DNA from 2 places in the Methylophaga sp. UBA1464 genome. Region 1 is predicted to be linked to the other one. Evidence: predicted binding sites of a transcription regulator. Region 1 holds the regulator's gene; the other holds the start of a gene.
The links. The regulator PhoB, encoded in region 1, activates phosphate uptake and scavenging genes when phosphate is short. The targets are predictions, from matches to a motif close to GNNTGTCATAAAACTGTCANAT.
Positions count from the first base shown of each region.

Region 2: the regulator PhoB is predicted to act here: its motif matches at 12,732-12,753, upstream of speA (biosynthetic arginine decarboxylase).

Region 1 is NZ_DCSO01000045.1:119,235-134,008, forward strand. Features, by position in the region: gene B3O33_RS05265 (sigma 54-interacting transcriptional regulator) at 1-308, opposite strand, end outside; gene B3O33_RS05270 (sulfite exporter TauE/SafE family protein) at 324-1,079, opposite strand; gene B3O33_RS05275 (c-type cytochrome) at 1,399-1,803, shown strand; gene B3O33_RS05280 (hypothetical protein) at 1,849-2,382, opposite strand; gene ppx (exopolyphosphatase) at 2,437-3,942, opposite strand; gene phoU (phosphate signaling complex protein PhoU) at 4,144-4,851, opposite strand; gene phoR (phosphate regulon sensor histidine kinase PhoR) at 5,054-6,343, opposite strand; gene phoB (phosphate regulon transcriptional regulator PhoB) at 6,356-7,048, opposite strand; gene arsJ (organoarsenical effux MFS transporter ArsJ) at 7,134-8,354, opposite strand; gene B3O33_RS05310 (inorganic phosphate transporter) at 8,416-10,065, opposite strand; gene dsbD (protein-disulfide reductase DsbD) at 10,202-12,049, shown strand; gene aroQ (type II 3-dehydroquinate dehydratase) at 12,176-12,619, shown strand; gene accB (acetyl-CoA carboxylase biotin carboxyl carrier protein) at 12,623-13,093, shown strand; gene accC (acetyl-CoA carboxylase biotin carboxylase subunit) at 13,148-14,488, shown strand; gene prmA (50S ribosomal protein L11 methyltransferase) at 14,500-14,774, shown strand, end outside.
Region 2 is NZ_DCSO01000011.1:24,447-38,001, forward strand. Features, by position in the region: gene pepN (aminopeptidase N) at 1-1,508, opposite strand, end outside; gene B3O33_RS00905 (NGG1p interacting factor NIF3) at 1,513-1,830, opposite strand; gene B3O33_RS00910 (WD40 repeat domain-containing protein) at 1,834-2,871, opposite strand; gene dcd (dCTP deaminase) at 2,880-3,446, opposite strand; gene apbC (iron-sulfur cluster carrier protein ApbC) at 3,488-4,570, opposite strand; gene B3O33_RS00925 (carbon-nitrogen hydrolase family protein) at 4,718-5,593, opposite strand; gene B3O33_RS00930 (GNAT family N-acetyltransferase) at 5,730-6,317, opposite strand; gene B3O33_RS00935 (ketosteroid isomerase-related protein) at 6,402-6,809, opposite strand; gene speB (agmatinase) at 7,095-7,979, opposite strand; gene nspC (carboxynorspermidine decarboxylase) at 7,976-9,142, opposite strand; gene B3O33_RS00950 (saccharopine dehydrogenase family protein) at 9,499-10,698, opposite strand; gene speA (biosynthetic arginine decarboxylase) at 10,723-12,672, opposite strand; gene B3O33_RS00960 (succinylglutamate desuccinylase/aspartoacylase family protein) at 12,782-13,555, opposite strand, start outside.

The DNA of each region.
Region 1 (14,774 bases):
ACTTCATCCAGAAACACCGAGCTGCCCTGTGCGGCGAGTAATCGTCCCGGCTCAATCACTTCACCAGCAGCATTGGCACGTCCAAACAAATCCACTTCAGCCTCCTGCGCCGGCAAAGCGGCACAGTTAATGGTCACCATGGGTTTATCTGAGCGTCGGCTCAACTGATGCAGGCTTTGCGCCACCAACTCCTTGCCCGTCCCGGTAGCACCCGAAATCAGCACACTGGCATCACTCAGGGCAATCATCGGTAATACCCGCTGAAGATGGGTTATTTGAGGGGAATGGCCAATCATTTCTATTGTCATTCTGTCATACCCGACTTAGTGTTGGTGTCCGACATGTGAGTCATCATCAGCAGGTTCAGTTACCTGCTGCATCTCTGAGTGATCATGATGTTCATGTCCGCCATGCGGCCACAATAAAACCAGCAGAGCCATCATGATAATCATGATGCCAGCGAATTTACGAAACAGTAAATTACGGGCTAATGAGGCCAGCAAGCCGGCAAACATCCCGGCACCCATCACTGCCGGCAAGGTACCCAAACCAAATGCCAGCATCACCGATGCAGCGTATAAAGGATCACCTGTGGTTGCTGCTACTGCCAGTCCGGCATACACCAGACCACATGGTAGCCAGCCCCAGACTGCACCTAATAAAAAGGCCTGTTTTAAGGTGCGTACCGGGAGCAGTTTTTGGCCGATGGGCTGTAATTTTCGCCAGATAGGCGCACCGATTTTTTCAGCATGGGCAAACCTGGGGAACCAGCCGGCCAGATATAAGCCCATACCGATCATCACCAATACGGAGAGATAGCGTAAAAACGGCAAACCATCTATTTGTGCCAGTGGTGAAGCAACTAATCCGACAAGCCCTCCCGCAATGGCATAACTGAGTATGCGGCCAACGTTGTAATTCAACACAAATGGCAACATTTTGCGTGGCTGTTCACGAATGTGCGCCGGTAAGGTCAGTGTTAATGCACCGATAACGGAACCACACATGGCAATGCAATGTGCCGAGCTGAACAAACCAAGCAAAAAAGCCGTGATTAACGAAGTCGTAAGTGCATCCATTTATGTAACCTGAATTTCAACTAGCGGACAGATTAACACTTTAACCCTGTATTTTTTGTGTGATTTGACATACAAGAGCCGCAAAAAACACATTTTTCATTTATTAGCATTTACTAAACTATATTTGAAGGTTAAAGAGTATGCTGTTCAAAACAGATTGAATGGTACAGAACCATGTTAATTAACACAGCAGTTTCCAAATGACCGGAAGATTGAATCAGGGTTTTGACCGTTGTAATCGAACATTGACTATCCGTTGCCCGCATTAAAAGCGGATGACTCTCAATGACCTGATTATTGATATTTATGGGGGGACAATATGCAAAAAAATAGTCTAAAACCAAGTAGTTTAGCCATTATCGCAAGTCTGCTGGCTTTCAGCCCTTTCAGTCTTGCCGACGATAAGCCTTATACCGTAACCGATGGACAGGCTTTGGATAGTGCAACCTTTAATGGCTATAAACTTTATCGTAACTGGTGTGCCCGCTGTCATGGCACCTATGCACAAGGTATGGTGGGGCCCAATCTGGCGGATAGCTTGAATGTCATTTCCAAAGATGAATTTATCGCCTCTGTTACTCACGGCAAGATGGGACAAATCGGCATGATGCCAGCCTGGGAAAGTAATCCCCAGGTGATGGAAGGCATGGATCAAATTTATGCTTACCTGAAAGCCCGTGCTGATGGCGCAATTGGCGAGGTTAAACCCAGCAAAGCCAAGTAATCTGTCATGGTTGGCTCTGACGTTATGTCAGGGCCAACAGTCTTATTATTGTTGTATATGAAAAAGTGCCTGACGACGTTTTCCATCATCGGTGACAAAACGAAACTTCAGTGTGCTGGCAGATTGCAGCTGCTGCAGATTGACCGTTTCATCGTTCAAGACAAAATCAACAGTTTCAGCACGTCGATCGGCGGTAATTGTAGTAAATACATCGCGCTGTCTGACTTGCTGGAAACCTTTAGGTAAGGGCTGCGCCTTTCCTTTGATGAATAATTCATTAGCTGAAGGGGAAACGTCATAAAACACTGTTTGCCGGGCTTTAGCGGGTGAACCGCAACTCAAATTGCCATGTTCAAGAGAAACAGGTGTTTGCTCATCAAGCTGTAGCAGAATGAGTTCATTATGAGCAAAGCTGGCAGTATGTTTATCACTGATAATCAGCGACCCCCAATATTGACCATCTTTGGTTTGACTGATGGTAAAGCGATCGCCGGTTTCGCTCAGGTATAGCTGCTCTTCTGCCCAAAGCGGCAGGGATAACATCAAGCCTGAAACAAATACACAAACTGATCGCCACATAAAACCACCCTTATCTATAAGAGATTGACTGTTGCAGTGGAGTGAAATTCCAGATTAATCACGAATTTTCAGGCGAATATCAATTTCTTTTAGCTCCTGTCTTTCCTGCATCAAGTCCGCTTCAGTCAATGGATGTTCTTCCAGCCAGCCGGATGGCAGTGTCAATATCAGAGAATTACGATGCAAACTAAGGCCAACATGCGTATCGGTCTTTTCACTTCGACCTCGATTAAACACCAGTGACAAACGCAGCAAAATCGTCAATCGCATTGTGGCCTGCTGCATCTCATCGGACAGTTGTTTGATATGTTTACGTGGAAAACTCCGGCGCTGACCTCTCACCATCGCGGCAAGGGCTTGCTGCTCTTCTCTGGAAAACCCCGGCAGATCGGAGTTGGCAACTAAATAAGAAGAGTGTTTGTGATATTGATAGTGCGAAATCTCCAGCCCCACCTCATGGAGCTTGGCTGCCCATTGCAAGCGCTGCAATTGTTCTTCGGTATTGATTTCCCATTCGGCGGCAACCTGTTCATACAACTCGGTGGCCATTTTGCTGACCCGTTCGGCATGAGACTCATCCACATGATAACGACGAGCCAAAGCATTCACTGTGCGATCGCGTTCATCATCATGCTGAATACGACCTTGCAGATCGTAGAGCAATCCTTCACGTAATGCACCATCCGACACAATCATGCGTTCAATTTTCAATCGATCGAATGACGCTTTTAATACCGCAACCCCACCAGCCAGAACATTGGCTCGTTCGGGACCTAAACCTTCCAGTTGAAACTTGTCGTGATGACCGGCTTCCACCATATGGGCAATTATTTTATCCAGCGCTTCGGCGGTGATCACACCGTTTTCACTCCAGCTCTGGGCTGTCGCGATACTGGCCACTGTGCGAATAGTTCCGGAAGCACCGACTGCTTCGACCCAGCCCAGATTCTGGTATGGGCGCTGAATAGAGCGCAGCTTGATAGCAGCGGTTAATAAAGCAGCCTGCATGCGTAATTGACTGACCGTGCCATCTGTAAAAAACCGTTGAGTGAAACTGACACAGCCCATTTCCAGGCTTTCACGGCGCAATCCATCTAATCCTTCGCCGATAATATATTCGGTACTGCCGCCACCAATATCCATCACCAATCTACGACTATTATCAAACGCCAGTGATCGCGACACGCCCAGATAGATCAGTCGGGCCTCTTCCTCGCCGGTGACGATTTCAATAGGATGCCCCAGCGCCTGACGCGCCTTACGTAGAAATTCACGACTGTTTTCAGCCACCCTAAGGGTATTAGTTCCTACCACCCGAACTTTACCAGCAGGTAAATGACGAACACGCTCACCAAAACGCTCCAGACAAGCAATGGCACGGTCCTGGGCTTCATCAGACAGCTTATTTTGCTTATCCAGCCCGGCCCGCAACTGCACCATCTCCCGCAGCCGATCCATTATCTGGAAGTGGTCATCACGCAGGCGGGCAATAATCATATGAAAGCTGTTGGAACCCAGATCCACAGCGGCAAGTACATCAAAATCATCAGGTGTTTCCATAATCTCAGCTTTGTTCTAGTTGCAAGCATTCTGCCTGACTCTTTTCTGTCATACCATTATTGATATTCAGGATGGTGCAGGAGAAGTATGGTTAATACCGTTGATATCATTCAAAGTCTAATCAAATGATGATTTAGGATCTGTTGTATACCAGGATAGGACTTGGGATATTAAGTAGGCTAGCCGAGAAACCACTTAATTTTATTTTTGTTTTATGACCTGTTCCATTTTATCAATACTCAAATGACGCACATCTTTGCCTTTGACAAGATATATGGTGTGTTCAGCAATATTGCGTGAATGATCGCCGATACGCTCCAAAGCCCGTGCTGACCACATCATATCGATAGCACGACTGATTTTTCGAGGATCTTCCATCATGTAAGTCATAAGCTGTCTTAACAGGCTTTCATACTCCTCATCAACACTGTTATCTTCACGGGCCACTTTCAACGCCAGGTCAGCATCCTGTCTGGCAAAAGCATCCAGCGAATCACGCAACATGGTTTCTACATGCATACCCAGCCTTCTTAACTCACGGTAATTTTTATTTGGGCGATCCTTTTCCGATAAATTAAGTGCCATTTTGGCTATCCGCACGGATTCATCACCCACACGCTCTAAATCGGTAATGATTTTTGAAATAACCGTCACCAGTCTCAGATCTCCGGCACTGGGTTGACGTAATGCAATGATACTGATGCAGCTTTCATCTGCAGCAAGATCGCATTTGTTGACCTCATCATCACCACTTATGACATCACGCGCTAAATCGGTGTCACCCGTCAATAATGCCTGCATCGCGTTGCTTACTTGTCTTTCAACCAGGCCTCCCATCGCTAATAATTGACTACGAATATCTTGTAATTGCTTTTCAAACTGCTGGGAAATGTGCTGATTGGTCAACATTAAAGATATCCTTGTAAGATCAATTTTTATGGATTGCAGAAGCGTTAATTTGTATTCGAGTTAAATTTTACAAATGATGATTATGAGTCATTAAGTTTGTGGACACTTAATATGAACAATTTGTTTTCAAACTGGGGCTATTTTATAGCAAAGGCGTTTCATTAATATCATTGTAAAACGTAATATTAATGACAGAAAATCATTAAATATCTGGGGCAGAAATTGCTTTTTCTGTTGGAAAAATACAGCGAAAAGCGGCGCCTTCCCCTAACTCACTTTGTATCTCCAGCCGACCTTTATGCCGAGTGACAATATGTTTTACGATAGCCAGACCCAACCCCGTACCACCGCTTTCGCGATCCCGACCGTTATCCACACGATAAAAACGCTCAGTCAGCCGCTCCAGATGATGGCTCGCAATCCCGTCACCATCATCAATCACCTCAATGACACTTCCCTGCCCATCAACCGTCCAGTTAATCGTGATTTTGGTACCGGCGGGTGTGTATTTCACGGCATTAAAAACCAGATTTGAAATTGCGCTGCGTAATTCATCTACATCAGCCAATAACCATTTATCCGTCCGGCAATTTAATGTGATTTGATGATCCTGAAAACTATCAAGACGTTTCACATCATCAACAATACTTTGCAGTAATCTACTCACATCTGTCGGCACATGATGTAGAGGCTTGTCGCCCGTTTCAAGCTGAGATAAAGCTAACAAATCTTTGATCATCAGATGCATACGCAGGGTTTGCTGTTGCATGACGGGCAAAGCTTGACGCCACATGGCTGGATCACTATCAACATCAAAACTCTCAAGATAGCCACGTAAAACAGTTAAGGGGGTGCGTAACTCATGAGAAACATTGGCGACAAAATCCCGCCGCATTCGTTGTAACTTAATGGTCTGAGTGACGTCCCGGGCGATAAGAAGGCGATCATTATCAGCATACTCAACCAGTTTCAATTCCAGTTGGGTAGCCTGATTTTTAGGAGAGGTGATCTGCGTTGTTATATTTTTATCAATCGGCATATCCAATAGTTTATGAAACGCCGGATCACGCAACAGATTATTGACACGCAAATTTGCGTCACGAGGCCAATGAATACCCAACAGTGCTTTGGCAGATTGGTTCGCCCATTCAACCTGACCAAATTCACCGATAACAACAATACCATCAGGTATGGCTGCTGTCGCCGTTTTGAATCGTTTCAAATACCCGGTGAGTTTCTTTTTACGATTACTGTTCTGCAAGCGCATGCGCTCAATTTGGCGCCGAACATCATCAATCACACCATCTGCCGAAGGCGGGCGGTTTTTATTGGTTTTCAATAACCAGTTTTGTAAAAGTGTCCACTGCCATTGAAGCCATAATGCATAGATCAGTGCCGCCACAAACAAAAAGGGCATCATATGGCCCAGCACCAATCCCAGAAACCCGGCTAAGCTCAGCAGGGTAATTAAACGCCAATAATCCCATTGCATTCGACAATCCTGCTATTCAGCAGAAAAACGGTAGCCAACACCGCGGACAGTTTGTACGAGGTTGTCATGACCGCTGGGTTCCAGCGCCTTACGTAGCCGCCGAATATGCACATCCACCGTGCGCTCTTCAATATATACGGTATCCCCCCAGACGAAATCCAACAGCTGGGAACGATTGTAGGCTCGTTCGGGATTTTTCATAAAAAAGTGTAGTAAACGGAATTCGGTCGGCCCCAGTTCTATGCGTTCACCATTGACCGACACCCGATGGCTCTTGGTATCCATGACCAGTTCACCCATCTGCAGTTTCTGCGCGTCGTCATCTTCCATCGGACGGCAACGCCGTAAAACCGCTTTAATGCGGGCTATCAGTTCGGGAGGCGAAAAAGGTTTGTTGATGTAATCATCGGCGCCAACGCTCAGACCTTTGACCATATCTTCACTTTCACCTTTAGCGGTGAGCATGATGACCGGAATTGAAGCTAAAAACTCATTGGCACGCAGACGGCGAATAAATTCAATACCATCAATTCCGGGTAACATCCAGTCCAGTAAAATCATGTCAGGCTGCTGATTTTTCAGCCATTCCAGTCCGGACTCAGCATCTTTCGATGCTTCACAGGTAAAACCAACCTGACGCAGGCTGAAGGTAATCATGTCACGAATGGCAGCATCATCTTCCACCAACAAAACCGATATGCTCATATCTTGCAAATTCCTAATCCATCTTTAATTAGAATAAAGCTTAATGGGAAATTATTACAATCTGATAACAGCGCTGAAAGCTTTATCAATACTGAGCTTGGCGGGGTAACAATTTTGAAATAATACTGGCGGCCAGAATCATCAGCGCAGAAATCACCAGACAGGCTGCCAGTCCGGCCACCTGATAAACCCAGCCGGATAACAAAGTACCAAACAGCCGGCCTGCCGCATTGGCCATGTAATAAAATCCGACATCCAGTGAAACCCCTGCCGCATCGGCATATGAAACTATCAAATAGGAATGGATGGCAGAGTTAATGGCAAATACCGCCCCATAGACTAATAAACCTGCGGTTAACGCTGGCAACACAGCCCATTGAAAATAAACGGTCATCGCGATAAGTAATGGCAGAACCATTAACGGCAACGACCATAGCCAGACATGATAACCGTCAGGCGCATGCTGTTTGGAAAAACCGGTCAGTTTCGGTGCCAATGCCTGCACTATGCCATAAGCGATAACCCATGCTGCCAGTAACGCGCCTACATAGATGGCCGGCCATTGCAGTTGAGCATGCAAAAACACCGGTAAAGCCACCACAAACCAGATATCACGGGAACCAAACAGAAAAAACCTGGCCAGCGACAATCGATTGACCGCGGCACTTTTTGACCAGATATCGCTGAACCTGGGTTTATTTTTGGCTTTACCCAAATCGCGCTGCAGTAACACAATACTGAGAATTAACACCACTAACAGCACGACAGCCATTGTAAAAATGGCTCCACGAAAGCCGATCCATGAAAGCAATGCTGCACCGACAAAAAAACCCACCCCTTTCAGTGCATTTTTGGAGCCGGTGAGAATGGATATCCATTTAAATAAAGTAGATTGGGCGTTATCCGCCACCAGCATTTTGATGCTGGATTTAGCGCTCATTTTATTAAGATCTTTGGCGATACCGGATAATGCCTGTGCCACCATCACATAGGCTACGGTGAGCCATTGCGGATCCACCAAAAGCATCGCCAGAGCGATGACCTGTAATAACAAGCCCAGATGCATGGTGACATTAAGCCCTAATCTGGCTGCCAGCCATCCGCCGACCAGGTTTGTCACAATGCCGAAAAACTCATAAAGCACAAACAGCATCGCCACTTCCAGCGGGCTGTAACCTAGCTGGTGGAAAAACAGCACCACCAACATGCGTAATGCCCCATCAGAAACGGTAAATGCCCAGTAGCTGAATGTGACCACCAGATATTGCTGAATAGCGACGGGTAGGGATTTGAGTTTATTCAGCATATCGACTGTGCTCTGACAAATGGTTTAAAACACAGAATATGTCAGATTGATGAACATTTGATTACAGCATAATGCCTTTGATCATAAAGAAGATGCAGGCTGATAATGTAGCAGCGGCAGGGACCGTGATAACCCATGCAGTTACAATTTTTTTCACCATATCGCGTTTTACAAACAGGTTTTTCTTGTCTTTCTTTAACAGCTTTTTGGCTTTTTTCAATTCTGCTTTTTCTTCATCAATTAAGCGAAATAGCTCGGTGATACGTTGATATTCTTCAACCGTTTTCGATGGTTTTTTCTCCAGCTTTTTCAGCTCATTACGCAATGCGTTCAGCATTTTTTTATCATCTTTGATTTCAGCTTTTTCCCGATCAATCTGTCTTTCAATTTTATTTGATTCATCCAGCCATTCACGCAGGAAACCCACCCCAAACACACCACCAATGGCAACATGAGTGGTGCTGACCGGCAAACCAAGCTGACTGGCGATAATGACTGTTAATGAGGCCGCCATGGCAATCGAATAGGCGCGCATCTGATCCAGTTCGGTAATTTCACCACCGACAGTTCGAATCAACCGTGGACCATATAAACCCAAACCAATCGCAATACCCAATGCGCCCACGGCCATGACCCAGATTGGAATACCAGCCTGAGACGTAATGCCGCCCGTCATAATCGCATCGTTAATAGCCGCTAAAGGCCCAATCGCGTTTGCCACGTCGTTGGCACCATGGGCAAAACTTAATAACGCCGCGGCAAAAATCAATGGAATGGTGAATTGTGCGTTGACGCTGGCACGATCATTTTTCATGTGTGGCAGATTACTGCCAATGGTCTTTTTAACAATCCAGAACACCAGAACGCCGATCATTAAACCAATCAGCATGGCAATAAGAAAACTCGGTTTACCTTGCGGAGCAATCGTCACCATCGGCAAACCATTGAGAGCGGCAACAAAACCGCCCCAAACCTGATTAAGCCCTTTAATGACCAGATAGGTGGAAAACGCCCATGCCATAACGGCGACATAGATAGGCACCCAGCGATATGAAGCCTGAACTTTATCCTCGCGGAAAATGATGGTTTTTTTAATCGCCAATAGGAATGAAGCTGCAATTATTCCGCCCATCAATGGCGAAATTATCCACGAGCTGACGATGGCGCCCATGGTGCCCCAATCAACAATACTGAATCCGGCCGCGGCCATACCACCGCCCATAACACCGCCGACAATGGAATGGGTAGTGGATACCGGCGCGCCGGCAAACGTAGCCAGATTCAACCATAACGCTGCCGCCAGTAATGCCGCCATCATGGCCCAGATAAAACTATCGGTATCGGTACCAAACTGGTTGATATCTATGATGCCACCTTTGATGGTCGACACCACCTCACCACCGGCAATAAAAGCGCCTGCGGCCTCGAAAATCATCGCAATCATGATGGCGCCGCCCATGGTCAATGCTTTAGAACCGACTGCTGGCCCGACATTGTTGGCGACATCGTTGGCACCGATATTCATCGCCATATAACCACCAAAAACGGCGGCAATAGCTAAAAAGAGATTATTGGGAACGCCGCCGGAAGTGGCGAAACTGTATGCCATGATGGCCGCGAGGAAAAATAAGGCAAAACCTATTCTGGCTATTTCTGCATGGCTTTTTTTATAGGCCTGCTTTTCAAGTTTATGAATGGTTTTAATTTCCACTGGACACCCGTGCTTTGCCGAAAATGTGGCTAATTATTACAGTTTAAAGACAACATGACACCCTGTTACATTCACCCGTGTAACAATCGGCTGTTAGAATGGTCTGTAACTGCAACGAATCTGTGGCGATCTTTACATGAAACAATTTTTGATACTGCTTATGCTGCTCAGCAGTTTTTCAGCTCAGGCGCGACCGAGTCTGCTGGAGAAGTTCGGGTTTAGCGATGCCGATATGCCTCCCGAAGTGGATGAAGCATTTGCCTTTGATGCGGTATTGACCTCTCCAGAAACCATTCTGGCCGGCTGGCAAATCATGGAGGGGAATTACCTTTATCAGGATAAAATCCATTTTGAAATAACTGATAGTGATGCGGTGCAGATAGGTGAATTCACCTTACCTGGCGGTGAGATGAAGAATGATGCCTATTTTGGGCTATCGGAAGTTTACACCAGCGATCTACAGCTAAACCTGCCTTTAATTCGCAACCAGACTGACGCAACCTCGGTGACGTTAACGGCTCACTATCAAGGTTGCTCTGAAACTTTTGGGATTTGTTATCCGCCTACTCGCAAGACCATTAATCTGAGTCTGCCCGCGGTTACGGATTCAGCAAGTACCGGGGCAGCGGCTGTCGAATCCGCCCCTGTTAACCCGGTCATGAACTCGAATGCTGTTAGCCAGCAGGATGAGATTTCCCAACGTCTGCAAAACGATAATCTGCTGCAGATTCTGTTCGGCTTTCTGGGGCTCGGCTTACTGCTCGCCTTTACGCCCTGTGTGTTTCCAATGATTCCGATTTTATCCGGCATCATTATTGGCCAGGGTGAACACATCACCACGCGCAGGGCATTTATTCTGTCACTTACCTATGTACTGGCCATGTCAGTTACTTACACAGCTGCCGGCGTATTAACCGGATTACTCGGCGGTAATCTGCAGGGAATGCTGCAAAATCCCTGGGTGATCTCCAGCTTTGTCGGCATCTTACTGTTGTTGTCTTTATCGATGTTTGGCTTTTTTGAATTGCAGTTACCGCATGGTTTACAACAACGCCTGCATCAGCTCAGCCATCGTCAGCAAGGCGGCACCTTAATCGGGGTCGCGTTAATGGGCTTGTTATCAGGATTAATTGTCGGACCGTGCCTGGCACCACCACTGGCCGGCGCATTGTTATTTATCAGTCAGCATGCCGATCCGATATTAGGTGGTGCAGCATTATTTGCGATGAGTATCGGCATGGGCATTCCGTTATTGATAATCGGTACATCTGCCGGGACCCTGTTACCTAAAGCTGGCCGCTGGATGGAAAATATCAAAGCGTTTTTTGGTGTGATGCTGATCGCGCTTGCCATCTGGATGCTGGATCGGATTATGCCGGGATGGGCGATTCTGTTTATGAGTGGTGCTCTGTTGATTATCAGCGCAGTATATCTGGGCGCACTTAACAGTCTGCCGATTGAAGCCACTGGTTGGCAAAAACTATGGAAAGGTCTTGGTTTACTGTCACTTATCAGCGGTGCTTTATTGCTGATCGGCAGCGCCAGTGGCGGAAATTCCATATTGCAGCCTCTGCATAACCTGACAATCGGCAATGCCAGCTCAACAACCACAGCAAAATTGCAGTTTACCAATGTGAATTCAGTTGAAGAGCTTGAATCAGCGCTAAGCCAAAGCAATCAACCGGTAATGCTGGATTTTTATGCAGACTGGTGTACCGATTGTAAGGCTATGGAGCAAACCACTTTTCGTGATCCTCAGGTTGTCAGCACCCTGCAGAATTTTACGCTACTGAAAGTCGACCTCACCGATAATACCGATGCGCATCAAGCGCTATTAAAAGCCCTTCGCGTCTTTGGACCGCCAAGCATGTTGTTTTATGATAAAAATGCTAACGAATCAGCCTCTCATCGTTTGGTTGGACATGTCTCTGCCGCCCAGTTGAACGCTCATCTGGCGGATTTCCTTGCTCAATCAACAAAATAGTGAGAATGCCTGTATTTCGGCGAAATTAGCGACAAAAAGCCGGATTTTTCGTTAAAAAGCTGGACAATAAAGCGCTGGCTAGTGCAAAATCCCGCCTTATATTTCCAGCGTTGGTGTGTTGTCGTTATGGCGAAATTTCTAGTATTGCATGGCCCCAATCTGAATCTGCTGGGTCAGCGCGAGCCTGAAATTTACGGTGCCACAACCCTTGATGATATCAACACCCGACTGCAACAGTTGGCGCAGGCTGACGGACACCAACTCGATTGCCTCCAAAGCAATGCCGAGCATGAACTTATTTCGGCTATTCAGTCAGCACGCCAGCAATATGATTTTATTTTAATAAACCCGGCAGCATTTACGCATACGAGCGTGGCACTTCGTGATGCTTTAGCTGCGGTGGCAATACCTTTTATAGAAATACACCTGTCCAATGTGCATCGTCGTGAAGCATTTCGCCAACAGTCCTATTTTTCAGATCTGGCTGTCGGTGTAATTTGTGGACTCGGAGCACAAGGTTATGAATTGGCATTACAAGCTGCCATTAAACACACCAACCCTCAAGGCTAAATCATGGATATTCGTAAAATAAAAAAATTGATTGATTTGATTCAGGAATCGGATGTTGCTGAAATCGAAATTTCTGAAGGTGAAGAATCTGTTCGTATCAGCCGCGCCAGCACTGTCCAACCACAACAACAGTATTTTGCTGCGCCACAACCTGCATCAGCGGCACCCAGCACGCCCTCTTTTGCCAGTGAAGCCGCCACTACAGCAGCAGCGGCCGCAGCTACTAAAACCTCTAACGAAGCCAATGCAGTGCGTTCGCCAATGGTTGGCACTTTTTATCGTTCGCCGTCACCTGAAGCGGCTTCCTTTGTAGAAGTGGGTCAGCAAGTTTCAGCCGGTGATGTCATTTGTATCATTGAAGCGATGAAAATGTTCAATCAGATTGAAGCCGATCGCAGCGGAACCGTTAAAGCTATTCTGGTTGAAGATGGCCACCCGGTTGAGTATGACGAACCATTGATCGTTATCGAATAATATTGCTGACAGCTCCGGCTGTTATCGCAAGCCAAAAACTGCGGATAAAACAACATGATTGATAAAATTGTCATCGCTAATCGTGGCGAGATTGCTTTGCGTATTCTCAGATCCTGCTGGGAGCTGGGTATCAAAACCGTGGCCGTCCACTCAGACGTGGATCGTGATTTGAAACACGTGCTACTGGCAGACGAAAGTGTCTGTATCGGCCCGGCACCATCCGGTCTCAGTTATCTGAATGTACCGGCGTTAATCAGCGCGGCTGAAATCACCGATGCCACAGCAATCCACCCTGGCTATGGTTTCCTGTCTGAAAATGCTGACTTTGCTGAACGTGTCGAAGAAAGTGGTTTTATTTTCATTGGTCCCCGTCCTGAAACTATTCGTATGATGGGTGACAAAGTAGAAGCGATTAAAGCCATGAAAACCGCTGGTGTACCGTGTGTTCCCGGTTCGGATGGCCCCCTGGGCAATGATGATCAAACCAATTTACGTCTGGCACGTGAAATTGGTTACCCAATTATTATCAAAGCAGCTGGCGGCGGCGGTGGACGCGGTATGCGTGAAGTTCACAGTGAAGCGCATTTGCTGAATGCGATTGCCTTAACCAAAAGCGAAGCTAAATCCGCGTTCAGCAATGATATGGTTTACATGGAGAAATTCCTGGAAAACCCACGCCATATCGAGTTTCAGGTACTGGCAGATGAGCATGGTAATGCCGTCCATTTAGGTGAACGTGACTGTTCTATGCAGCGCCGACACCAGAAAGTCGTTGAAGAAGCACCTGCACCAGGCATCACTTCCGAAATGCGTGATCGTATGGGTAAAGTCTGTGCGGATGCCTGTATACGTATCGGTTATCGCGGTGCCGGCACGTTTGAGTTCCTCTATCAGGATGGTGAGTTCTATTTCATTGAGATGAATACCCGCATTCAGGTCGAACACCCGGTCACAGAGCGGGTTACCGGTGTGGATCTGGTTGCTGAACAAATCCGCATTGCTTCTGGTATGCCACTTTCTGTGAAACAGGAAGACATTGTGATGCGCGGTCATGCCATTGAATGCCGTATTAATGCAGAAGATCCACGTACCTTTATGCCTAGTCCGGGTCTGGTTACGCATTATCATGCGCCAGGCGGCGCTGGTATCCGCATGGATTCACATCTGTACAGCGGCTATCGTGTACCACCAAATTATGATTCATTGATAGGCAAGCTGATTGCCTACGGTAATACCCGTGAATCAGCGATTGCCCGTATGCGTACTGCGCTCAAAGAAATCGGCATTGAAGGCATCAAAACCAATGTTGAACTGCAACGTGACATTATGGATGACACGCATTTCCAGACCGGTGGCACCAATATCCACTATCTTGAAAAGAAACTCGGACTGTAAGTCCGTCCGTTATGGCCTGGATCCAACTTATTTTCACCAGCTCACCGCAGCAGGCAGAAGCGTTATCTGATGCTCTGTCTGAGAGCGGTGCAGCGGCAGTCACTTTTCAGGACAATGCCGATCAGCCTATCTACGAACCCGCTATAGGCGAAACACCTTTGTGGTCTGCGACCTCGGTTATTGCATTATTTGATGCTGAAACGGACACTGACGCGCTACTGACCTCACTGCAATCTCAGCTAACGGATTTACCTGACTGCCGCATTGAAGCAGTTGAAGATAAAGA
Region 2 (13,555 bases), on a different contig from region 1:
GGCAGGCTATTACCTTGTGAATCCAATAACCCCATCGCCACCGGAATCAGAAACGGTTGTTTTTCGGATTGTCCCGGCGTCGCAGGACACGTCTGGTACAAGGTGAGCTCAAAAATCTTGCTGCGCTCATCATAAGAACAGGTGGCCGTAATTTCAGGTGTTCCCGCCTGGGTATACCAGCGTTTGAACTGCGTTAAATCGATATGATTGGCATCTTCGATGGCTTTGACAAAATCATCGGTGGTTACTGCCTGACCATCATGACGGTCAAAATATAAATCGGTGCCCTTGCGGAAACCTTCATCGCCAACCAGGGTTTTGATCATGCGCACGACTTCGGCGCCTTTTTCATAAATAGTGACGGTATAAAAGTTACTGATCTCGATATAACTATCGGGACGCACTGGATGGGCCATCGGGCCGGCATCTTCGGCAAACTGCAGGCTTCGCAGCTGATCAACATCATCAATACGTTGCACTGCAGCAGAATTCAAATCGGCACTGAATGACTGATCACGCATTACCGTAAAGCCTTCTTTCAGGCTTAACTGAAACCAGTCACGGCAAGTCACACGGTTACCTGACCAGTTGTGAAAATATTCATGCCCTACAATGCTTTGAATGGTATAGAAATCGTTATCAGTGGCTGTTTTCGGGCTGGCCAGAACACAGGCCGCATTAAAGATATTCAACCCTTTGTTTTCCATGGCGCCCATATTGAAATCATTGACGGCAACAATCATGAATACATCGAGATCGTATTCACGCCCGTAGCTGTCTTCATCCCAGCGCATGGATTGCTTTAAAGACATTAAAGCATGGTCACATTTATCGTGATTTTCTTTATCTACATATATCTGCAAGGTAACTTCACGACCACTTGCTGTGGTGAATTTATCCTGTTGCATATATAAATCACCGGCCACCAAAGCAAACAGATAACAGGGTTTAGGGTGTGGATCATGCCAGCGTACCCAATGACGTCCATCTTCCAGATCGCCCTGCTCCTGCAAATTGCCATTGGATAACAGAATCGGCCATTGCTGTTTATCGGCTGTGATGGTGACCGTAAAGACCGCCATGACATCAGGACGATCCGGGTAATAAGTAATACGCCGAAATCCCTCAGCCTCACATTGGGTGCATACCAACGCGCCAGAGTGATATAAACCTTCTAAAGCCGTGTTTTGATCTGGATGAATTTCAGTCACAATTTCCAGCTGAAATTTTTCCGGTAATTGCGGCAGAATCAGTTGCGTACTGGAACGTTGAAATTCAGCGGCAGTTAATAAACGGCCATCAAGTTTGATACTGACCAGCTCAAGGTGCTCACCATTCAACACACAGTCCTCACCTGGACCTTTTGGATTACGACGCATACTGAGAGTGCTGATAACGCGCGTTGTGGAAGCATCCAGCTCAAATTGCAGATCAACATTGTCAACGAGGTAGGATGGAACCGTATAATCCGCTAGACGAATCGTTTTTGGGGACGCAGGTGCGTTCATTAAATTAAAATTCCTCTTGATTTACTGGCCAGTACTGATAAGCAGGCTCTTCGTATGGGTGTGCAAGTTTCAAAGCTGAGACAACCGCTTTGATAGTGTCGTTCGAACAAATCGTTTCAACCCGGTATTCATTTACCTGTTCAACTTTTCCACTTTCACCGATAAATGGCTGACTCCCTGCCAGTGGGCGAAACTGTCCCATTCCCTGTGTTTCCCAGCTGCAGCAGTCATAACCGTCAAAATGTCCGGCACCCGCATTAAAAATGGCTTCTTTAACCAGTTCTTTATGGGTTTCCGGAACAAAAAATACCAGCTTGTACATGTGTTACCTCCACTGCCATTGTTGCGCCTCACCCGTACCGGCAATGCTTAATACAGCACTGTCATTAGCAATAAACGACACCGCCTGTATGACCATTCCGGGATTAAGCGGATTTTGTCTGGTCACTTTCCAGCAACGTAATTTATCACCTTGAGGTAGTTGCCAGACACAAAGTCGTTCTGCTGCATGACCGGTCACCAGGAGCATGCCATCCTGTGAAAAGTTGACGGCGGTTGTGGTGGTAGTAAAAACCGGAAAGTCCGGAACCGGCATTGATTTAGGCCATGCAGAACTGCGCAATTGTGATTGCAGACGGCCATCTGCCAATGACCAGAGATAAGCATGCCCATTATCCGCGGCAGTAAATACATATCGGCTTTGCGGATCATACTTCACCAGATTTACAGTATTACTATGCACCCAGTTTTGTAACTGTTCACCGCTCTGCAGATCCCATAACCTGGCCGTACGATCATCACCACCGGTTAAAGCCGTTTTACCATCCGGGGAGATGGCCACAGTGTTAATGGGATGCTTCACAGGGGAATCGACTGCGGCACCATCATGTTCAAACACATAACGTACCCGATTGGCGTCTATATCAAAATAAACGGCCGTGCTATCAGCCAAAGCCAGTAATAAATAACGACCATCAGCAGAGATATCCAACGCTTTAATTCTGAGCGGGAAGGTCAGTCTGTTTTCCGGCATACCATTCGCCGTATTCCATAACATAACCGTATCAAACTCCACCGTTGCAGCGAGCGAACTGGATTTTGCCAAAGCCACGGAAGTGCTACGAACTGTCTCCTTAGCCTCACTTTGCCAGCTGTACTTCACCTGATTGGTTTGCAGATCCCAGAGTCTGGCAGCCGCATCTACATCAGCCGATAAGAGAAATTTTCCATCCGCGGAAAAAACAGCGGCGTAACTGCCATCACTATGTTGCCACTCATAAGACTGTTGTGGTCGATCTTCACAGCCGCCAAGCAATAGCAGCAGCCCCGGGAAAATGAATCTGCTGATACTACGCACGGACATAATCGTAATCAGGATTTAGGCAGAGTCACACCCTGCTGACCCTGGTACTTACCAGCCCGATCAGCATAGGAGGTCTCACAGATTTCATCAGACTCGAAGAACAGCATTTGTGCAACGCCTTCATGAGCATAGATTTTTGCTGGCAATGGCGTGGTGTTGGAAAATTCCAGCGTGACCTGCCCTTCCCATTCAGGCTCTAACGGCGTGACATTCACAATAATGCCACATCTCGCGTAGGTCGATTTGCCCAAACAAATGGTTAACACATTACGCGGAATTTTAAACGATTCGATGGTGCGGGCCAGCGCAAATGAATTTGGCGGAATGATACAGACATCGGAGTTGATATCCACAAAACTGCTGGCATCAAAATTCTTCGGGTCGACAATCGCTGAATTGATATTGGTAAAGATTTTAAACTCAGTGGAACAGCGTACATCATATCCGTAGCTGGAAGTGCCATAGGAAATAATGCGCTGTCCTTCACGTTCACGCACCTGGCCCGGTTCGAACGGCGAAATCATGCCGTGCTGTTCTGCCATGCGGCGGATCCATTTATCTGATTTTATGCTCATAGTCCGTCAATAAAGCCCAAAAGATGTTGATGATAGCCTGATTAGTCGTTCTTGATAACTATATTCGGGAAGGCCGCTGCATAATTTTTACCCTGCATGGCCAGGTTGGCTGCAATACGACGGGCTATAACTCGATAAGCCAGAGCAATATCTCCATCCGGATCTTTTACCACCGTCGGTTGCCCATTATCAGCATCTTCCCGGATATGAATATCCAATGGCAGGCTGCCCAGCATATTCACACCATATTGTTCCGCCATTGATTGTCCACCACCGGCACCAAAAATATGTTCTTCATGACCGCATTGGCTGCAGATATGGGTACTCATGTTTTCAATAACACCCAATACCGGGACCTTGACCTTTTCAAACATTTTCAATGCCTTACGGGCATCGAGCAAGGAAATATCCTGTGGTGTGGTGACAATAACTGCACCACTGACCGGTACTTTCTGTGACAGCGTCAACTGAATATCGCCCGTACCCGGTGGTAAATCAATGACCAGATAATCCAGTGATTTCCAATTAGTGTCGCCCAGCATTTGTTGCAAGGCTTGCGTCACCATCGGACCACGCCAGATCATCGGTTCTTCTTCATCGATTAAAAAGCCAATCGACATACTTTGAATGCCATAGCTTTCAATGGGTTCAATCGATTTGCCATCCACTGATTCCGGACGTTGCGTAGTGCCCAGCATGCGTGGCTGGCTGGGGCCATAGATATCGGCATCCAAAATCCCCACGGTTGCGCCTTCAGCGGCCAGAGCCAATGCCAGATTAACTGAAGTGGTAGATTTACCTACGCCACCTTTACCCGAGGCCACGGCAATAATGTTTTTGACATTTTCCAGCGCCGGAACGCCTTGCTGTACTTTATGCTTTACGATTTTAGTAGTGATATTGACGCTGACATTGGTTGCGCCATCAGCTTCAATTAATTGCTTTAAGTTCTGGGCCAGTTCAGCCGCATAACCCTTGACTGGGTAGCCCAGAATCACATCAACCTGCGTTTGATTGTCATCCTGCACAACCTTAACCGTGGCACGAGTCTCGCCCAACGTTATCAGCGTTGATGGATCCTGATAGTTTTTGACGATTTCCTCAATTTGCGCGGGGCTAGTCATGCATGACTCCTGTATATTTCAAAGCTAAATTAGATTCAATATTTTATACCCTGCCAAAACTGGCTGCATCCACACTGCTTGCAGGGCTATTGGCTGATACAGAGAAAAACACCGCTATAACAGCGGTGTTTAAAGTGTTTAACGAATTTAATCAGGTCCGGATAATGTGTGTTGTAAAGGCCAATCCCGGTAATTAAAGACCTGACCTTCCTCACGAACGCGGGCAATTTCTGTCAAATCCAGATCAGCACAGACCCAACCCGGCTTGTCAGCCACGCCTTCAATCAATATGCCATTATCGGTAAAACCATAATCCACCGGTGTATAAATGCTGGCACGCCCGGTATTCACATCAACAGCTTCTGACCAGCGAGCTTCACCAAACGTAGGCGACTGCACAACATAGCATTGATTTTCCAATGCACGTGCCTGACAGCCAATCCGTACACGATGAAAACCGGCCTGGGTATCGGTGCAACTTGGTGCCAGAATTAAATCCGCTCCGGCATTGACTTGTTGATAGGCGATCATCGGAAATTCAATGTCATAGCAAATACTGATACCAATACGCCCGACATCCGTATCCAGCACTTTAATCTGTTGGCCTGGATGAATTAACCATTGCTCATTTTCAAAGCGGGTCATGATCAACTTATCCTGAAAACCAATCAGCCCATCCGGTGCATAGAGATTCGCACGGTTACGAAATGTGCCATCTTCCTGCAGGACCGGAAACGTACTGGCCAGCATCATGACATCGTATTGTTTGCTGAGTTGATGATGCAGATCCTGCCAGTCCGCATACACATCCTGCATCGAATGTAACTGCTTACCGAGATCGGTATAAATAGCTTCACCAAATAACGAAGCCAGTTCCATGCTGCCATATTCCGGAAACACCAGCAGTTTGGCCTTTTCTTCAACGGCTTCAGCCACCCACTGAGTCAATTTATCAGTGAATTGCGACCAGTCCTTGAAAAAACCGATATCGTACTGTGCTGCAGCGACTTTAACTTTGCTCATTGGCACCAAACTCGGGAAATCGTTAACGGGACATTAAAGATTGGGCATTTCAGCCTTATTTCAATGCCAAAAAAAACTATTTGTAAAAATTACTTTCGCTACACAAGCGAACGGATATTAAGAAAACAGATCTTTGCTAGAGTTTCTTCATCCAGAAAGTCATTGGCTTGGGCGACTCATTCGCTTCATCCAGTTCTTTCCAGCTAAAGGTGGTGTGCAGCTCAGGATGTTTTTCATAACCACGCTTACGCCAGAAATTATCCAGCGGTCTGAAACCTGCCGGACGGCGCGGATGATCGTCTGGTCGTTGAACACCGCAAAAACAGCTGTATTCATAACCGCCTAGTTCACGTGCATGCTGTTCACGATGATCAAAAAACGCTACACCAGCACCCTGCCCGCGATATTGTGATAACAACACCGACTCACCACAATAAAATACGCTATCGACATCAATACCCGCGTTGATAAACGGCGCTTTGACGTCATCTGTTTCATATTTAAGCGGAATGCCGGTCGATGCACCGACGACCTTATCGCCATCAAAGGCTAAAACAATCACGCTGTCAGGCGCTTCGATATAGGTTTGCAGGTAGCGAGCCTCGTAATCCGGATCCCCATCATAGAGATAAGGAAAATCACGGAAAACCTGAATACGCAATCTGGCCAGTTCAGGAATAAATTGATTCAGGGCTTCACCTGATAAACGTTTCAATTCCAGCATAGTTATTTCAATCCGTGCAATGGAAAGGCATATAAAAAAGCCAGACTGGAAAATACATTCCAGCCTGGCTGATTGTCCTGCAGTTTAACCGACGACTTGTTTCACCCAGTCTTCCAGGTTGTAGTAGTTGGTGATACGAGCCACTTTGCCATCACGAATCACAAAAAACGCACCGGCTGGCAGATTGTATTTCTGACCGTTAGCTTCCGGTAAACCTTCATCGGTGCTCAGGTATTCACCTAATACGGTGAATTCAACCGCAGCGCGGTCACCCGCTTCGTTGGTGGTGATGGATATATCAACGATTTGTTCTTTGTAATGGGCATTCATGCGGTCCATAAATGCAGAGAATTTTTCTTTACCAACCTCACGACCACCCTGGTTGACGTCATGAATAACATCGTCAGTCAGCATATTTAAAAACGCATCCATATCCTGACGGTTGAACGCATCGTAGTAGTTTTGCAGCAATGTGATTGTAGCTTGGCTCATGTTGCAGATCCCAGTGAGTAAAAAAACCGCGAATTTTAACGTGTAAACGCTTCAAAGAAAAGCAGAAACGACTAATTTAACCACAGAGACACGGAGGGCACGGAGATAAAAGAAAATAGATCCGCAGATTACGCAGATGGACGCAGATTTATAATTTTTAACAGGATCGTAGGTCGGGTTAGCGTAGCGTAACCCGACAAAAATAATCTGCGAAAATCTGCGTAATCTGCGGATAACTCAAAAAAACCTCTGTGCCCTCTGTGTCTCTGTGGTTACTTTCAAAAATCAGCTTTGACGACTACGAGCAGTAATCCCCATCAACTTGTAAGTCAGCATTGATGCGGCGAAGTCATAGGCATGAAAGCCTTCAATCGGCGCGAATTCCATTACATCAAAACCGATAATTTCACGTTGTTTGGCGACCGATTCAAACAGATTCAATGTCTGGTACCAGCTCAGGCCGCCTGGTACCGGTGTGCCTGTTGATGGAAATACACTGGGATCCATGCCGTCAATATCGACTGTAAAAAACACTTTTTGCGGAAAATCATCAGGTAAGGTAATGCTGTTGATATTATTGGGAACCAGTTCATCGGCATCCTGGTAATACACGCCAAATTCTTCACGCACCTGCATTTCTTCTTCACAAAAGGCACGAATTCCCAGCTGGTATAACGGAATACCCATATCCACTGCACGTTTCATTACCGAAGCATGGCTCAAAATATCGCCTTCATAGGCATGACGCAGATCGGCATGGGCATCGATCTGAACAATGCCGAAATCTTCAATCCCTGCATCCTTCAAGCCTTTGATGACGCCGTAGGTGACAGTATGTTCACCGCCTAACACGACGGGAATACCGCCATTACGGATGATTTCAGCAGTGGCATTGGCAATATTATCAATCACCTGTTGAGAATTTACGCTGCAGTCTACTGGCGGGCAGGTGTAAATGCCCAAATCACATGGATTGCTTTTACCATCCCATTTTTCCAGCTGCCATGAGGCATTCAAGATAGTGGAGGGTCCCTTCGCTGTACCGCCACCATAGGAAACTGATTTTTCATAGGGGACAGGCAAAACATGAAACATCGCCTGTTTAGGATCAGCCTGATCAATCTCAGATCCCAGGAAAATCGGAAATTCTTCGTTTAATTCTGCTGTCATGACAGTCGCTCTTTAAAATCACTGTAGCCAAAACTTTTGACTACACGTAAATCATCGGTTTCGGAATTCCAGATAGCCAAAGATGGCAATTTGGTGCCATTAAACGTCGTGGTTTTGACCATGGTGTAATGGCTCATATCTTCAAATACCAGCCGTTGTCCGATTTCCAGTGGTTTATCAAAACTGTAATCGCCAATCACATCACCCGCCAGACAGGTTAATCCACCCAGCCGATAAGTATGTGGTTTTTCATCAGCTAAACCTGCACCGGTAATATCTGGACGATAAGGCATTTCCAAAGTATCAGGCATATGACAGGTAGCCGAAGTATCGAGAATAGCCTGATCCAGATGATTCCAGCTGATATCCAGTACTTCACAACTCAAAATACCTGTGCCAATTGCCACCGCCTCTCCCGGCTCCAGATACACTTCGACCTGATGCCTTTGTTTAAAATTCTGAATTAATTGGATTAAACCATCAATATTGTAGCCATCCGCCGTAATATGATGACCACCGCCAAAATTTACCCATTGCATTTGTGGCAGCAAATGACCGAATTTGGCTTCCATGGCTTTTACTGTACGTTGCAATGGTTCAAATCCCTGCTCACACAAAGTATGAAAATGCAGGCCGGAAATGCCATCCAAAGCCGTTTCATCCAGCTGTGATAACGGAATGCCTAAACGTGAACCGGGTGCACACGGATCGTAAATCGGTACCGCACCTTCTGAATGCTCCGGATTGATACGTAAACCAAAATGCAATTCAGGACGTTGTTTTTGCATTGTCAGGCACTGTTCACGAAACCGCAGCCACTGCCCGCAGGAATTAAACACAATGTGATGAGCAAAAGTCAGCAGTTCATCAATATCCTGCTGGCTGAAAGCTGCTGCAAACACATGCACTTCGCCACCGTATTCTTCAAAACCCAGTCGCGCTTCATGCAAACCACTGGCACAAGTGCCGCTCAGATATTTGGCCGTCAATGGCGCTAAAGACCACATGGAAAAAGCTTTTAAAGCAGCCAGAACTTTGGCACCACTGGCCGTTTGCACGTGATTCAGAATGCGTAAATTACGCTCAACAGCCACTTCGTCCACCACAAAACAAGGAGACGGCAATCGAGATAAATCCAGCTTGGTAAAATTGGTAAATTGCATTAAATTCAAATACCTGAAAATGATAGTTAATTTATTTCATTAATATTTATTAACCACAGAGACACAGAGGGCACAGAGTTTTTATCCGCAGATTACGCAGATTCTCGCAGATTATTTTTGCCGGGTTACGCTACGCTAACCCTACCTACGTTTTTTAACAAAGTGTAGGTTGGGTTGAATTTATGAAACCCAACAAGACGCAGAAGAATAGATGGTGTTGGGTTTCGCAGGCTCAACCCAACCTACATTTCTCTTAAAATTAGAAATCTGCGTCCATCTGCTTAATCTGCGGATGTATATTTTTTTCCTCCGTGCCCTCTGTGCCTCTGTGGTTAATTTTTTATAGATCTATAAGATCAATCGTCGAGATTGAAATTATCCAGTTCAATCACTTCCCAGGGCAGTCCGTATTTATTCATATCTTCCATAAACGGATCCGGATCAAACTGTTCGATGTTCCAGACACCCGGTTTCTTCCATTTGCCTTCCAGCATCATTTTGGCACCAATCATGGCTGGTACACCGGTGGTATAGGAAATCGCCTGCGACTGAACTTCAGCGTAGCAATCCTGATGGTCTTTGATTTGGTAGAGATAAACAATTTTCTGTTTACCATCCTTAACGCCTTTCACCACACAACCGATACAGGTTTTACCTTTGGTACGTGGGCCAAGTGTTGAAGGGTCAGGTAACAATGCTTTGAGGAACTGAATCGGCACAATCTGCTGACCGTTATAGTCAATTGGCTCAATGCCAGTCATACCAACATTACCCAGCACTTCCAGATGTTTCAGATAACTGTCACCAAAGCTCATCCAGAACTGAGCACGTTTTAACGTCGGGAAGTTTACGACCAGTGATTCCAGTTCTTCGTGGTACATCCGGTAAATATTGTAGCTGCCGACATCTTCCGGGCAGGTAAAACTGGCTTTTTTCGACATGGCCGGGGTGGTAACAAACTCACCATTTTCCCAGTGACGGCACTCTGCAGTGACTTCACGGATATTGATTTCCGGATTGAAGTTAGTGGCAAACGGATAACCGTGATCACCACCATTCACGTCGATAATATCCAGCTCGTGAATTTCATCGAAATAATGTTTGGCCAGATACGCGGTAAAGACATTGGTGGCACCCGGATCAAAGCCGCTGCCCAGCAAAGCCATCAAACCGGCATTTTCGAATTTTTCACGATAAGCCCACTGCCAGCTGTATTCAAACTTGGCGGTATCTAAAGGTTCGTAGTTAGCTGTATCCAGATAATCGACACCAGCGTTCAGACAGGCATCCATGATATGCAAGTCCTGATAAGGTAACGCTACATTGATCACCAGATCCGGTTTTTCCTTTTCCAGTAAAGCGGTCAGCTCAGGCACATTGTCGGCATCGACCTTGGCAGTACGGATGGATCTATCCAGCTGAGCAGCGATAGCTTTGCATTTGTCTTCATTACGGCTGGCCAGAATAATCTCTGAAAAAATTTCCGGTAATTGAGCACATTTATGGGTAACGACGCCGCCAACACCACCGGCGCCAATAATGATCACTTTTGACATTGCTGAATCCTTATAAATCTGCAGTTATCTTTCAAAGAAGGTGTAGCCATTCATGCTATCGCTGAAGGCACGTAACATTTGTTGACGCATTGGTACTGAAATCTTGCCATCCCGCACAGCTTGTTCTGCCAGCTTACGGAACTGTTCCTGCATCACTTTTGGATCGTATTCCACGTAGCTGAGCACATCGGCAATGCTGTCACCATGGAACTCACGGACAAAATCAAAGCTGCCATCTTCGTTGATATGCACGCTGACCACGTTGGTATCACCAAACAGGTTATGTAAATCACCGAGGGTTTCCTGATAGGCGCCTACCAGAAATACGCTCAGATAATATTCCTCACCTTCCTTGAGTGGATGTAATGGCAGCGTTTTACGAATACCCTCTTCGTAGGAAAACGAATCAATTTTACCATCACAGTCGCATGTCATATCGGCAATGACCGCGGCACGAGTCGGTCTTTCATTCAAACGATGAATTGGCATGATGGGGAAAATCTGATCGATTGCCCAGATATCCGGTAATGATTGAAACAGACTGAAATTACCGTAATAAATATCGGACAATAATTCCGGCAGGCTTTCCAACTCCGCAGAAACCCGGCGTGCCTGAGGCAGTAGTTCCGAGATTTTTTCCAGAATGGCTAATGAAACATTCTCAGCTAAAGCACGTTCACGTAAAGTGGCCTGACCGTGATGGAATAACTCACGTAATTCATCACGATAATAAATGGCATCGTTGTAGCACTCCTGCAGGTTCTGCAGTTTTACATTGCCCAGCACGGCATAGAGATTCACCAGCATGTCCGGGCTATCAGCGGGAGCGACTTCCGGAATCGTTCCGGGTTTATGATCACGTACTTCCAATACATTAAATAACAGCATGGAAGAATACGCGATCAAAGCCCGGCCTGACTCGGTGATAACCACAGGATGCTCTATATCAAGGGGATCCAGGCATTCCTGTAACGTTTCAATAATGTTGTAGCAATATTCGTCCAGACCATAGTTCATGCTGTGCGTGCTATTCGAACGTGCACCTTCGTAGTCGACCGCCAAACCACCGCCAAGGTCCATATATCCCATCGGTGCGCCTTCTTCGATTAAACCGGTATAAAAACGACAGGCTTCCATCACACCACTACGAATATTACGGATATTGGGAATTTGCGAACCTAAATGGCTGTGCAGTAATTGCAGGCAATGCAGCATATCAGCCTGTTTAAGCTGATCAATCACTTCGAGTAGCGCACTGGTAGATAAACCGAATATCGAACGATCTCCACTATCGCCATTCCAATGACCTTCCACAGTAGAGGCCAAACGTATGCGTAAGCCAATTAATGGATCGATACCCAATGCTTTGCTGCGTTCTAAAATGGTGGATAGTTCGGTGGCGGTTTCCAATACAAAAAAGCAGGGAATGCCCATCTGGCGGGCATACAGTCCTAATTCAATAAATTCTTCGTCTTTATAGCCATTGCAGATAATCAGACTGTCGTGGTCACGTAGCTGAGAAATAGCAATGATTAACTCAGCCTTACTGCCCGCTTCCAGACCATGATGATATCGACGACCGTAATCGGCAATTTCCTCAATAACGTGACATTGCTGATTCACCTTGATCGGAAATACGCCACGATAGTGATTTTTATAACCTGCGGTTTTGATGGCCCGGGCAAAGGCTTCGTTTAACTGAGTAATGCGCAGATCCAACAGGTTCTCGATGCGTAATACAGCGGGCATATCCAGACCGCGCTCTTTCATTCCGTTAACAATATCAATCAACGGAACATGGATAGTCTTTTCACCAAATTGCAAACTGACAACCGCATTGCCATCGGCGGAAATATCAAAATAATCCGCACCCCAATCACGTACACCATAAAGCTTACTGCTATGTTGCGCACTCCATTCATCAGAGGCGACGTCAGGTGAGTTTGTATCAAGATTGGCATGGGTTTGTGTCATCAGTATGACCCCCTTTGGCTTCAGTTAAATCGCGGGATTGTCACTATTTTATGGATAAATTGCAAAAATATTATGACAGCATCACTACTTAAGGATGCGAATCGCAGACTCAGATAATCGGCTGCTCTTCAGGAGCGCTGGTATCCGTTGATGGATGCAGGTTTGTATTGAAAGCTTCAACACTATCCGCAACTTCATCAGGACGGTTAAATCGCGCAATATGAAACAAGGCTTCGCCCTCATTCACCAGCGGAATATTGGTTCTGCCAATGATCACACCGCTGCAGATAGCGACCACTTTGGTTTCGGATTTCTCATCGCCATAGGGCGCAGCAACCATGCCCAGAATATCGCCTTTTGTCACTTGCGCCCCCATGGGCACCAGCATCCTGAAAATACCACTTTGCGGCGCCCTCACCCAACTACTGGATCGCGCGACAAACGGATCGACAGGTTTTGCCTGTTTTGTACGGGATTCGGTCAACATACCCAATTTGCGCATCACCGCCAACACACCTCTGACTCCGGCACGAATCGCCAGTTCATTAAAGCGCAAAGCTTCACCCGCTTCATACACGATAACCGGCACATTGACCTGCTGACAGGCATGGCGTAATGAACCTTCAATCAATCCCGAATTCAAAATAACCGGTGCATTAAATGCCCTTGCCATTTCCTCCACCACAGGGTTATCCAAAGCCGCACGGATCTGTGGCAGATTGTCCCGATGGATGGCTGCAGTATGCAAGTCCACACCATGGGTACATTTATTCACCACTTCGCTCATAAACAGGTTGGCTAAACGTGCCGCTAATGAACCTTCCTCAGACCCAGGAAAGCAACGGTTTAAATCCCGGCGATCAGGTAAGTAACGTGTTTGATT